4 regions of the Mixta mediterraneensis genome follow, and region 3 is predicted to be linked to each of the others. Evidence: predicted binding sites of a transcription regulator. Region 3 holds the regulator's gene; each other region holds the start of a gene.
What was found. Region 3 encodes PhoB, which activates phosphate uptake and scavenging genes when phosphate is short. Its sites were predicted from a motif close to CTGTCATAAAACTGNCNNAT; they were not measured.
Positions count from the first base shown of each region.

Region 1: phoA (alkaline phosphatase) is a predicted target of PhoB. The motif match lies at 1,451-1,470, and genes of this name have one in related genera.
Region 2: pstS (phosphate ABC transporter substrate-binding protein PstS) is a predicted target of PhoB. The motif match lies at 2,314-2,333, and genes of this name have one in related genera.
Region 4: pitA (inorganic phosphate transporter PitA) is a predicted target of PhoB. The motif match lies at 1,942-1,961, and genes of this name have one in related genera.

Region 1 covers NZ_JASUAZ010000001.1:21,710-25,057, reverse strand. Annotated here, with positions in the region: gene phoA (alkaline phosphatase) at 1-1,401, opposite strand, end outside; tRNA gene QRY16_RS00095 (tRNA-Ser) at 1,646-1,733, shown strand; gene phoH (phosphate starvation-inducible protein PhoH) at 2,073-2,861, opposite strand.
Region 2 covers NZ_JASUAZ010000032.1:5,854-9,201, forward strand. Annotated here, with positions in the region: gene pstA (phosphate ABC transporter permease PstA) at 1-116, opposite strand, end outside; gene pstC (phosphate ABC transporter permease PstC) at 113-1,075, opposite strand; gene pstS (phosphate ABC transporter substrate-binding protein PstS) at 1,164-2,207, opposite strand; gene glmS (glutamine--fructose-6-phosphate transaminase (isomerizing)) at 2,373-3,348, opposite strand, start outside.
Region 3 covers NZ_JASUAZ010000007.1:45,954-49,301, forward strand. Annotated here, with positions in the region: gene sbcD (exonuclease subunit SbcD) at 1-935, opposite strand, end outside; gene phoB (phosphate response regulator transcription factor PhoB) at 1,189-1,878, shown strand; gene phoR (phosphate regulon sensor histidine kinase PhoR) at 1,893-3,206, shown strand; gene QRY16_RS06865 (PstS family phosphate ABC transporter substrate-binding protein) at 3,225-3,348, shown strand, end outside.
Region 4 covers NZ_JASUAZ010000014.1:54,988-58,335, reverse strand. Annotated here, with positions in the region: gene rluF (23S rRNA pseudouridine(2604) synthase RluF) at 1-675, opposite strand, end outside; gene QRY16_RS10895 (BaiN/RdsA family NAD(P)/FAD-dependent oxidoreductase) at 695-1,879, opposite strand; gene pitA (inorganic phosphate transporter PitA) at 2,124-3,348, shown strand, end outside.

The DNA.
Region 1 (3,348 bases), on a different contig from region 3:
CAGCGCCATCGCATCACGTAGCGTAAAGAACAGATCGGTTTGATCGGTTAATCCCACGACATTTGCCGCATGCGGCCCATAAGCTGCAACACGTAGCTGTGACCCGGTGTGCGCCTGAAAATCTCCTTCCGCGTTGCCATAGCTGATTGTCATTACCGCGCCATCCCGGGTGTTCAATGCCTGTGTTAAGCCTGGCGCCTTCGTACCGTTTTCGACAATCTGGCTGCTGTGCGCATGGTCAGCAGTGACTACCACCAGCGTATTGCCATCCTGGCGTGCAAATGCCAGAGCCTGTTGAACCGCTTCATCCAGATCGACCGTTTCACCAATTTGACCGCACGGGTTCGCCGCATGATCCTGCTTATCAATCGATGCGCCCTCTACCTGTAAGAAAAATCCATTTTTATTGTCCTTCAGAAGATCGATCGCCTTTGAGGTCATCTGCGCCAGCGTTGGCGTAGCAAGCGGACGATTTTTATTCACTTCGCAGGTTACAACCGGCTTGTCCAGATTGCCGTGGTAACTGGCTTTCGGTCCTTGCCAGCGCACCGGCATATTACCCGACGCAAACAGCCCCAGCAGCGGTTTTTGCTGATTAGCGACGCTAATCGCGTTAAGACTCTGCCAGTTATTAACCCATTGATAACCCAGCGCCTGCGCCTGTTCCTTCAGCGTTTTTCCTTGATAATTTCCGGCTTTTGCCACTTCGTCAAAACTTTTGCTGCCACCGCCCAGCGTAACGTCAGGACGGGTTTTCAGCATCTGCTCGGTGATCGAGCCTTTGCCATCCTGCTCTAACGCGTTGGCTGGACAAAGTTCGCTGGTTTTTTCCGGACCATAGCATTTACGCGCCGTCACATGTGCCACCAGTGCGGCTGGCGTAGCGTCCTGCAGTTCTGCTGTCGTCACGTTACCCGTAGCCTTCCCGGCCGCTTTTGCCAGCTCCAGCAGGGACTGTTGATCTTCACCCTTCACATCTACGCTAATCGCGCCGTTATAGCTTTTGGTGCCGGTTGCCCATGCTGTCGCGGAAGCAGCCGAGTCAGTGACATAATTAGGTTTGTGCGTTTTTTTATCTAATGAATAGTGGGTGTATTGCCCGGTCAGCGGCAGCGCATCAATCCCTTTAAAAAAACCGCCTGCGCCTTCTGCTACGTTACGCGCAGCGGTGATTTCAGCATCACCCATGCCATCACCAATTAGCAAAATGACGTTTTTTGCCGTGGTATTACGTAATGAAGCCTTTAATGCTTCTGTCTGATCGGCCGCCAGGCGACGCGCACCGCCATGCTGGCTGAGGTCACCGTGAGCGGCACGGTTATAGTCGTCTGCCCTGGCGATGGCCGACGTGGCGATTAAACTGACGAGCAAGGAAACGGTAAAAAGCGGCGCCTGTTTCATTCTGTCACTCCTTATTAACAATAATTACCAAGGGTTTCAGGCAATAAGTTTGCGACAGTTCGGTGAGCGTTTTAAGTCAGCTTGATTTCATTTTGATGACGAAACCAGCAACCTGTGCAGCACGAAAGCGATTCGTTCAGTGCTTAAACGAATAGAAAAAAAGAGAAAAATAGTGCTTGACCGTTTTCAGCCGGGTCCCTATAGTAGCGCCCCGTTGACCCAGCAAGGTCAGCAAAAAATTTGTGGTGAGGTGTCCGAGTGGCTGAAGGAGCACGCCTGGAAAGTGTGTATACGGCAACGTATCGAGGGTTCGAATCCCTCCCTCACCGCCATAAATTTCAGAGAAATGCCTGAATTCACGTTCAGGCATTTTTTATGCCTGTTCTCCTGAGAGGGAGGGTGAGAATCCTCGTCAGGGTTCGACAAAACGGCAGGACCGCCGTTTTGCATGGCCGGGGGCCACCCCCAGGGCGAGCGCCAGGGACGGCGCGAGTATATCCCTCCCTCACCGCCATAAATTTCAGAGAAATGCCTGAATTCACGTTCAGGCATTTTTTATGCCTGTTCTCCTGAGAGGGAGGGTGAGAACCCTCGTCAGGGTTCGACAAAACGGCAGGACCGCCGTAAAAAACCCGGCCAAAGCCGGGTTTTAGAGTCATCAATGTAAAAGATTAACTGTAAGCATGCAGTGTACGCTGGCAGAGCGCTGAACGTACACAATCCTCTTTGCCGAAACGGACAATGCCAACCATCTCGTCCTCTTCGAAACGCGCCAGCGCGTCTGCGAGACCGGAAGGCACCCCAGCGGGCAAGTCGCACTGGGTAATATCACCGTTAACGATTACCGTGACGTTTTCGCCAAGGCGTGTCAGGAACATTTTCATCTGCGCGGCGGTAACGTTTTGCGCCTCATCCAGAATAACTACCGCATTTTCAAAGGTGCGTCCGCGCATATAAGCGAAGGGCGCAATCTCCACCTTGGCGATTTCTGGACGCAGACAATATTGCATAAAAGATGCGCCAAGACGTTTAACCAGAATGTCGTAAACCGGTCGGAAGTACGGAGCGAATTTCTCGGCGATGTCGCCGGGAAGAAATCCCAGATCCTCATCCGCCTGTAGCACCGGGCGCGTAACAATAATCCTGTCGATGTCCTTATTAATCAGGGATTCAGCCGCTTTCGCAGCGCTGATCCAGGTTTTACCGCAGCCGGCTTCCCCGGTTGCAAAGATCAGCTGTTTCATTTCTATGGCGTTGAGATAGTGCGCCTGAGCTTCATTTCGAGCTTCAATCGGCGCCCGGTCACGCACATCGCGCGCCATGCCAATCGAATCTAACCCACCCATTTGCACCAGCGAAGTGACCGATTCTTCTTCACGCTGACGATGACTGCGAGAGTCATTGCGAAGCACTCGTCTTGCTTCTCGACGCGCTTTGATCACTGCTTTCTGTCTTCCCATAGTGGCACCTTACAGTTGGTTTCATTTCCCGCAGGGTTGTTGATCCATTGCGATTACGTGAACGCTTTAGAGGTTTTGTTTGGCTTCCTTGTAAGCCGTGATGAGCCATGAGAATGGAGATACAGCAGCACGACAGCTCTGCTGTATACCGGGTAATAAAGAGTTCGATTTGGCGTGAAATACGTTTGAAGGGATGGAGTTCAAGGGGAAAAATCCCCTCGCAACGGCTTGCGATAAGGTGACTAAATTTAACTGTCCGTATAAGGTTCGACTCATGCGCGAACTCCAGTGTGATACATCAACACGTCTGATTACGCTTAAGGATTAAATTGCATCATCTTCGTGTGGGTTTGCAACTCTAATTTTACCTGACGCCAAAGAATTTGCGTAATCCGGCATTAAAGTTACATCCGCTTATTCTCAAATAGCCAGTTATTTCAATCAGTTAATTTATTAGAATTGACTGAAAAAGATTCAGAGGAGCCGC
Region 2 (3,348 bases), on a different contig from region 3:
GCCATCGTCAGTAGCGACAGCGTCAGCGCTATCTTATTTTTGGTACTGCGCCAGGCCTGCATTTTGCGGCGTGACTGTTCAAGCTCAGCACGCGCCTGCAATTCAATCGTTGTCATGAGCGCGCTCCTTCACTTTTTGCCAGACGCATAATCATCAGCTTCGAAAATGCCAGCACAATAAAGGTGATAACAAACAGGATCAGCCCCAGCTCCATCAGAGCAGCGACGTGTACGCCCGATTCCGCTTCAGCGAATTCGTTTGCTAACGCTGAGGTGATACTGTTGCCTGGCATGAACAGCGATGCGCTGTCGAGTTGGTAGGTGTTGCCGATGATAAATGTCACCGCCATGGTTTCACCCAGCGCGCGGCCCAGCCCTAACATAACACCGCCAATCACGCCGTTTTTGGTGAACGGCAACACGATACGCCAGATCACTTCCCAGGTTGTACAGCCGATGCCGTAAGCAGACTCTTTCATCATCACCGGCGTTTGCTCGAATACGTCGCGCATTACCGAGGCGATGTAAGGAATAATCATGATGGCAAGGATTACCCCTGCGGCGAGGATACCAATACCGAAAGCCGGGCCGGAGAACAGCTCGCCAATAAATGGAATAGCGGACAGCACCTCACCGACGGGCGTCTGGAAGTATTCTGCGAACAGCGGGGCGAAAACAAATAATCCCCACATGCCGTAAACAATACTCGGAATGGCCGCCAGCAGCTCAATGGCAGTACCGAGCGGACGGCGCAGCCAGTTCGGCGACAGTTCCGTCAGGAATAACGCAATCCCAAAACTCACCGGAACCGCAATAATCAGCGCAATAACAGACGTTACGATGGTGCCGTAAATCGGTACCAGCGCACCAAATTGTTCGTTTGGCGCATCCCAGGTTTTGGTCCATAAAAAAGAGAAACCAAATTTCTGCATGCCTGGCCAGGAGGAGAAAATCAGGGAGACGATGATGCCGCCCATCAGCAGCAGCACAATGAGCGCGGACAGTTTGACCAGCGCGCCAAAAATTCTGTCGCCTTGTTTGCCTGGGGCTTTGAATGCCGGCTTCGTTGCAGCCATAGAAGTCTCAGTCTTCAGAGGTTATCAGGGCGGCTTAACTCCGCCCAGGATGTCTGAACAAATCGGGTGTCGGGTCAGGGTCGTTCACTTACTGGTAAAGCGCTTTGCCAGAATCAGCTTTGATGTTGGCTTTCCAGGCAGAACGGATCTGCTCGGTTACGCTGTCAGGCAACGTTGCGTAATCCAGGCTGGTGGCTGTTTTTCCGCCGTTTTTGTACGCCCAGTCGAAGAACTTCAGCACTTCGCTACCTTTACTGGCATTCGCCTGATCTTTGTAAACCAGAATGAAGGTGGTGGAAGAGATCGGCCATGCATTTTCGCCTTTCTGGAAGGTCAGGTCCTGCGCAAAAGATTTGCTCCAGTCTGCACCCTTAGCTGCGTTGCTGAAGCTGGTTTCGCCTGGCTCAACGGCTTTGCCATCGGCATCCATCAGCCTGGTGTAAGTCAGGTTATTCTGTTTGGCATAAGCATACTCAACGTAACCGATTGAACCTGGCAGACGCTGCACGAATGCTGCTACACCGTCGTTACCTTTACCGCCCAGACCGGTCGGCCAGTTAACGGTATTGCCTTTACCAATTTTGCTGTTCCACTCTTCATTCACTTTCGCCAGGTAGCTGGTGAAAACAAATGACGTGCCGGAACCGTCAGCACGGCGAACCACGTTAATGTTAGTTGCAGGCAGTTTTACGTCAGGGTTCAGCTTAACGATCGCAGGATCGTTCCACTTTTTGATGTTGCCCAGATAGATGTCGCCTACGGTTTTGCCATCCAGCGTCAGTTCGCCAGATTTAATACCCGGCAGGTTAACCGCCAGCACAACACCGCCGATCACGGTTGGAAACTGGAACAGGCCATTTTTTTGCAGGTCTTCATCTTTCAGGGGTGCATCTGACGCGCCAAAATCGACGGTTTTAGCGATGATCTGTTTTACGCCGCCAGAAGAACCAATGCCCTGGTAGTTGATTTTGCTACCTGTGGCTTGCTGATATTCTGCTGCCCACTTGGCATAAACCGGCGCCGGGAATGTCCCGCCTGCGCCAGTCAGATCGGTGGCTGCATAAGCAGATACCGCGCTTACGACGAAGGTGGCGGCAAGAATTCGGGCTACGGTGCTACGCATCAGTGTCATGTTCCCTCCAGGGGAGTTTATCTCAGGCTCAAAGCCGTTTTAGAAAGAGTCAGTGATTGCTGCAGGAGGGAAAATAGGACAGTTTGATGACAGCTAAATGTAGAAAATATGACAGTTGTATGACAGCGCGTAAAACTGAAGCGGGCCCTTACCGGGCCCGTTTTTTTATTCCACCGTAACCGATTTTGCCAGGTTACGCGGTTGGTCAACGTCAGTGCCTTTAATCAGCGCGACATGATAAGAGAGTAACTGCAACGGAACGGTGTAGAAGATGGGTGCAATGACCTCTTCTACATGCGGAAGTGGGATAATTTTCATCCCTTCGCTGTCACTGAAACCGGCATCCTGATCGGCAAATACATACAGCAAACCGCCGCGGGCGCGCACTTCTTCAATATTCGACTTCAGCTTTTCCAGCAGTTCATTGTTCGGCGCCACGACGATAACCGGCATATCAGCATCAATTAGCGCCAGCGGGCCGTGCTTCAGTTCGCCCGCCGCGTAAGCTTCCGCATGAATGTAGGAGATCTCTTTGAGTTTCAGCGCCCCTTCCATGGCAATGGGATATTGATCACCACGACCGAGGAACAGCGCGTGATGCTTATCAGAGAAACCTTCCGCGAGATTTTCAATCAGCGTATCCTGCGCCAGCATCTGTTCGATGCGACCTGGCAGCGCCTGTAAACCGTGCACAATGTTATGCTCAATTTCAGTCGCCATACCATTCAGACGTCCCAGTTTCGCCACCAGCATCAGCAATACCGTGAGCTGCGTAGTAAAGGCTTTGGTGGACGCCACACCGATTTCTGTGCCCGCTTTGGTCATCAGCGCTAAATCGGATTCACGCACCAGCGAAGAACCCGCCACATTGCATATCGCCAGCGAGCCGAGGTAACCCAGCTCTTTAGACAGGCGCAACGCCGCCAGCGTATCAGCGGTTTCACCGGATTGTGACAAGGTAATGAGCAGGCTGTTTTTACGCACCGCCGATTTGCGGTAGCGGAATTCAGAGGCAATTTCTACATCACACGGAATAGCAGCCAGCGATTCAAACCAGTAACGCGCTACCATACCGGAATTGTATGAAGTCCCACAGGCAATGATCTGAATGTGCTCAACCTGGCTCAACAGCGTTTCGGCC
Region 3 (3,348 bases):
GTGACTTCAATATCCAGCCACACCGGTTTCTCATCCTGATATGTCTGGAAATCCGCCAGCTGTTGTTCGATCTGCGCCAGCGAGCCTTTGAGCATTTGCATGGGTTGAAACTGCGGAACCGCCAGCGGCGTAATGCTCTGCAAACCGTTAGGTGAAAAATCGAGCAGAAATACGCTTTTTTCCGTGCCCAGCTCATCAAAACTCAATGGGATCGGCGAACCGCTATAGCGAATGTGATCGCTATTGGCAACGCGCTGAGCACGATGAATGTGGCCTAATGCGATATAATCGGCGGCGGGAAAAGCGGAGGCGGGGAAGGCATCTAAGGTGCCGATATAAATATCACGTACCGACTCGCTTTTACTCACGCCCACGGTGGTGAGATGGCCTGTTGCGATAATGGGTAATGACAGCGCATGTGCCTGTGCGGCGCTAAAGCGACGTTGATAATGTTCCGAAATGGCTTCTAACAGGCTGATTTGTTTCTCACGGCCCGACTGACCGGCCCGACTGCGCATGATGTCGCGCGGACGCAGATAAGGGATAGCGCATAGCAGCGCGCCCGGCTCGCCGCGTCGCGTATTTAGCACCAGCACATCGTCGTTGCCCTGCGGCGTTGCGATCACACGGGTATTCAGGCAGGCGAGTAGTTCGCGTGATTCATTCAGCGTAGCAACCGAATCGTGGTTGCCAGCCAGCACAACCAGTTGGCAGCCACTGGGTTGCAGCGCCACCACAAAGCGATTAAACATTTCACGGGCATAGCTCGGCGGTGTCCCGGTATCAAACAGATCACCCGCCACAATCAGCGCATCGACCTGGTGCTGCTCAATATTTACCAGCAGCCAGTCAAGGAAAGCCTGATGTTCAGCTGCCCGGCTTTTATTATAAAAGAACTGCCCCAGATGCCAGTCCGCAGTATGAATGATGCGCATAAAACTCCCTGCCGTAACAAATCGCACGGCGATTATACCCATCATGTTTAAAGATGCAGGTGTCCGCTGACGGCTGCACAAAAAATTTTCGATAAATGCGCGACGGTGACCAAAAAGAAAAAATGCCGCGTTATTGTCATAAATGGCTATTAAAGCCTTGTTTAACGGGCTATGTTTTTCATAAAAGTGTCACAAATCTGACGCATAATGGCGCCGCAAATATCAAGAAGCCGTCATATCAGCAGGAGTACTAATGGCTAAGCGCATTTTGGTTGTGGAAGATGAAGCCCCCATCCGTGAAATGTTGTGTTTTGTCCTGGAGCAGAACGACTATCAGCCAATTGAGGCGGAAGATTATGACAGCGCGGTCGGGAAACTGATTGAACCCTGGCCAGATTTAATTCTGCTGGACTGGATGTTGCCCGGCGGCAGCGGCATACAATTTATTAAGCATCTGAAACGCGAAGCAATGACGCGCGACATCCCGGTAATGATGTTGACAGCACGTGGTGAAGAGGAGGATCGCGTTCGCGGCCTGGAAGTAGGTGCTGATGATTACGTCACTAAGCCATTTTCGCCGAAAGAACTTATGGCGCGTATTAAAGCGGTAATGCGCCGTATTTCACCAATGGCGGTGGAAGAGATAATTGAGATGCAGGGGCTAAGTCTGGATCCTTCATCGCATCGCGTTATGTCGGAAGCGACCCCGCTGGAAATGGGACCGACTGAATATAAGTTATTGCATTTCTTTATGACTCACCCGGAACGGGTCTACAGCCGTGAACAGCTGCTGAACCACGTTTGGGGCACCAATGTTTATGTTGAAGATCGCACCGTTGATGTTCACATTCGCCGTTTACGTAAAGCGCTGGAAGTCTCCGGGCACGATCGCATGGTGCAAACCGTCCGCGGAACAGGTTATCGTTTCTCTGCCCGCTACTAAACGGAGCCTTAACCGTGCTGGAACGCCTCTCCTGGAAGAGATTACTGTCAGAACTGGTATTGGCGTGTCTGCCTGCGCTGATTCTCGGCCTGCTATTCGGCTATTTACCGTGGTGGCTGTTGTTCAGCGTACTGGCGCTATTGGGGTGGCATTTTCATAATTTGATGCGCCTGTCGCACTGGTTATGGCTAGATCGCACCATGACGCCGCCCACCGGGCGCGCCAGTTGGGAGCCGCTGTTTTATGGGTTATATCAGATGCAGCTGCGTAACCGACGACGGCGCCGGGAGTTAGGCAGCCTGATCAAGCGCTTTCGCAGCGGTGCGGAGTCGCTACCGGATGCGGTCATTCTGACTACCGAAGAAGGCACCATCTTCTGGTGTAATGGCTTAGCGCAGCAACACCTGGGCCTGCGCTGGCCGGAAGATAACGGGCAGAACATCCTTAACCTGCTGCGTTACCCCGAATTTTCCCGCTATATTCGTAAATGCGATTTTGATAAACCCCTGACGCTGGTGCTAAATAATCAGCATCATATGGAATTTCGCGTCATGCCGTACAGCGAAGGCCAGTGGCTGACGGTGGCGCGTGATGTAACGCAAATGCATCAGCTGGAAGGCGCGCGACGTAATTTCTTTGCTAACGTGAGTCACGAACTGCGCACACCATTAACGGTGCTGCAAGGTTATCTGGAAATGATGAACGATTCGGTGATGAACGAAAAATCGCGTGGCAAGGCGTTGCATACCATGTCAGAGCAGACGCGCCGTGTGGACAGCCTGGTGAAACAATTGTTAACGCTGTCGCGCATTGAAGCTGCGCCAGTCATCGATATGAAAGAAAAAGTCGATGTGCCGATAATGCTCAAACTGCTACAACGTGAGGCTGAAACCCTGAGCGCCGGGCGTCACGAGATCCATTTTCACACCGATCCGCATCTGAAAGTGTTTGGCAACGATGAACAGCTACGCAGCGCTATCTCTAATCTGGTGTACAACGCGGTTAACCATACACCGGACGGCACGCGCATTGATATTAGCTGGTTGCGCGGCCCGCAAGGCGCGATATTCAAAGTGTGCGATAACGGGCCGGGCATTCCGCCAGAACACCTGCCGCGTTTGACTGAGCGTTTCTATCGGGTTGATAAAGCGCGTTCGCGTGCCACCGGCGGCAGCGGTTTAGGATTAGCTATTGTTAAACATGCGCTCAGCCATCACAACGCACGGCTGGACATCACCAGCATCCCTTACCAGGAAACCTGCTTTACCTTTACGCTGGCACCAAGGTTGATTGTCAGCGTCGGGATGCAGGAGAATGCCGTTCATTAACGGTTAAGGGACCTTCTCATGCGCACGTTTCTTTGCTCCCTCTTGTTTTTGCTGCCTGCGGTAACCCAGGCACAGCCGGGTACGCTTTCCGGCAATTTAAGCAGTGTCGGTTCAGACACCCTCGGTTATTTAATGACGTTAT
Region 4 (3,348 bases), on a different contig from region 3:
AGTTAAATCGCGCCATTCACCCAGCGGCACCCCTTTCAGGCTGATGTTCATAATACGCGTACGTTCGAGTTTGGTAACCTCATAACCAAAGTGTTCGCACATGCGGCGAATCTGGCGATTAAGCCCTTGCACTAAGGTAATTCGAAACACAAATGGCGCTTCTTTCTTTACTTTACATTTTTTGGTTACCGTTCCCAGCATTGGCACGCCAGCGCCCAGGCCGTGGATAAATTCATCCGTCACCGGCTTGTTAACTGTGACCAGATATTCTTTTTCATGGTTGTTGCCTGCCCGCAGGATTTTGTTCACTAAATCGCCATGATTGGTCAGTAAAATCAGACCCTGTGACTCTTTATCCAGCCGTCCGACAGGAAAGACACGTTTACTGTGATTAACGAAATCAACGATATTATCTCGTTCACCGTCTTCCGTCGTGCTGACGATACCAACCGGTTTATTCAGCGCGATCAGCACTAAATCTTCTTCATCACGCGGCTCGATAAGCTGACCATTCACCTTCACTACATCCCCGACAGCGACCTGATCGCCAATCACCGCCCGTTTACCGTTAATAAAAACATTTCCCTGTTCGATATAACGATCGGCATCACGACGAGAACAAATGCCGCTCTCGCTAATGTATTTGTTAAGACGAATAGATGAGTTAGTCAGCATGATGCCTCCATAAAATAAATTAGAGCGCCTGCGCGCAAGCCCAGGCTGAACTCCACGCCCACTGGAAGTTATAGCCGCCCAGCCAGCCAGTGACGTCCACGACTTCACCGATAAAGAACAATCCCGGCACGTCTCGCGCTTCCATAGTTTTAGAAGAAAGCTGCGTAGTATCTACGCCGCCGAGCGTGACTTCAGCGGTACGATAGCCTTCGGTGCCGTTTGGCTGCACGCGCCATTCGTGTAGCGTTTGTACCAGTCCGGCCTGCTGTTTACTGTTAAGCTGTTTCAGGCTGACGTCCGGCACTATTTTCATCTCTTGCAAGATCTCGACTAAACGCTTAGGCAGCAGTTTCGCCAGGCTGTTTTTCAGGCTGAGATTGGGATGCGCCTCGCGCTGCACATTAATAAATGCGTCCAGATCGCTGGCAGGCGACAAATTAATAGTGACGAATTCGCCTGGCTGCCAGTAACTTGAAATTTGTAGCACCGCCGGGCCGGATAAGCCGCGATGGGTGAACAGCATCGCTTCTTTAAACAGCGTGCCATCCTGCGCTTTAATGGTGGTATCCAACGCAACGCCGGAAAGCGTTTGTAATTGCGCCAGTAGCGGCTTGTGCAACGTAAAGGGCACCAGCGCTGCACGGGTGGGGAACACAGTGAGGCCAAACTGCTCCGCAATTTTATAGCCGAATGGCGACGCGCCCAGACCCGGCATAGACAGCCCGCCGCTGGCGACCACCAGTTTTCCAGCCTGCACGGCGCCATCACTCAATTGCAACATATAACCGGCTTCATTGCGGTTCACGCTCAGCACCTCCGAGCGCAGACGCAGCGAAACCCGTCCTTTTTCACACTCCTTCAGCAACAGCCCGACAATCTGTTGTGCCGAATCATCGCAAAACAGCTGACCCAGCGTTTTTTCATGCCAGGCGATGCCGTGCTTATTTACCAGATCGATGAAATCCCATTGGGTATAACGCGCCAGGGCGGATTTACAAAAATGAGGATTATGCGACAGATATGCCGCAGCTTCGGTATAAAGATTAGTGAAATTACAGCGGCCTCCGCCAGACATCAAAATCTTGCGTCCCGGCTTTTTGCCATTATCCAGCAGCAGAACGCGGCGGCCCCGAAGGCCAGCCTGCGCGGCACAGAACAAGCCTGCGGCCCCGGCGCCAACGATGATAACGTCAAATTGTTCCACTGCTACTTATCCCGCTTTATCAGAAAGGCGCAGATTGTAGTGATCTGCTCACTCCGACGCCAGTGTCAAAAAACCACCGTAAATATGTCATATTATAACTGATTAATTTTTAGGAAATTTTCTTTGATCCCGACAGGTAAATTACAACTTTCCCACAAATTAAAGCTATATTTCTCTTTCCCATACAGCATGTTGTCGCGGATAATGCGCCGCGTTCATGTCCTCCCAAAATGGCGTAACGCTTATGCTACATCTGTTTGCTGGCCTGGATCTTAGTACCGGCCTGTTATTGGTTCTTGCTCTGCTGTTTGTATTGTTTTACGAAGCAATCAATGGTTTTCACGACACGGCTAACGCAGTTGCGACGGTCATTTATACCCGCGCCATGCGGGCCCAGCTTGCTGTAGTGATGGCAGGCGTATTTAATTTCTTTGGCGTATTGCTCGGTGGTTTGAGCGTTGCCTACGCCATTGTTCATATGCTGCCTACCGATCTGTTATTGAATGTTGGATCGGCCCACGGTCTAGCCATGGTGTTTTCTATGCTGTTGGCGGCGATCATCTGGAATCTTGGCACCTGGTATTTAGGGCTGCCTGCCTCCAGTTCTCATACCTTAATTGGCGCGATTATCGGTATCGGTCTCACCAATGCGTTGATGAACGGTACTTCCGTGGTTGATGCGCTCAATATCCCGAAAGTGATCAACATTTTTCTGTCCCTGATTCTGTCGCCGATTGTTGGTCTGATCATCGCGGGTAGTTTGATTTTCATCCTGCGTCGTTACTGGAGCAGCACTAAAAAACGTGCGCGTATCCATATGACACCTGCTGACCGTGAAAAGATTGATGGCAAAAAAAAGCCGCCATTCTGGACCCGTATCGCCCTGATTATTTCCGCCATTGGCGTGAGCTATTCACATGGTGCTAATGATGGCCAAAAAGGCATCGGTCTGATTATGCTGGTTCTGATTGGTGTGGCACCGGCGGGCTTCGTGGTAAATATGAGCGCTTCCGGTTATGACATTACACGTACCCGCGATGCCATTAATCACCTCGAACAGTATTACCGCCAGCACAATGAGTCGCCGACGCACATCGTTCAGATGGCACCGCCTGTTCTGCCTACGCCAGAAGAAGTGCCGTCAGGCCCGCAGCAGTTCCATTGCGACAGCGCACGTGCGCTGCAAGCGGTGCAGCATGCGCAAGGATTGCTGAATAATCTGCAAAGCTATGACCAGCTGTCCGTTGATCAACGCAGCCAGATGCGTCGCCTGCTGTTATGTATTTCAGATACGGCGGATAAAACGGCGAAGCTGCCTGAAACCACCGCGGATGACCAACGCTTCCTCAACAAGCTGAAAAGCGATCTGCTCGGCACCATTGAGTATGCGCCAGTGTGGATTATCGTGGCGGTTGCTGTCGCGTTAGGCACGGGAACGATGATTGGCTGGCGTCGTGTGGCCACGACCA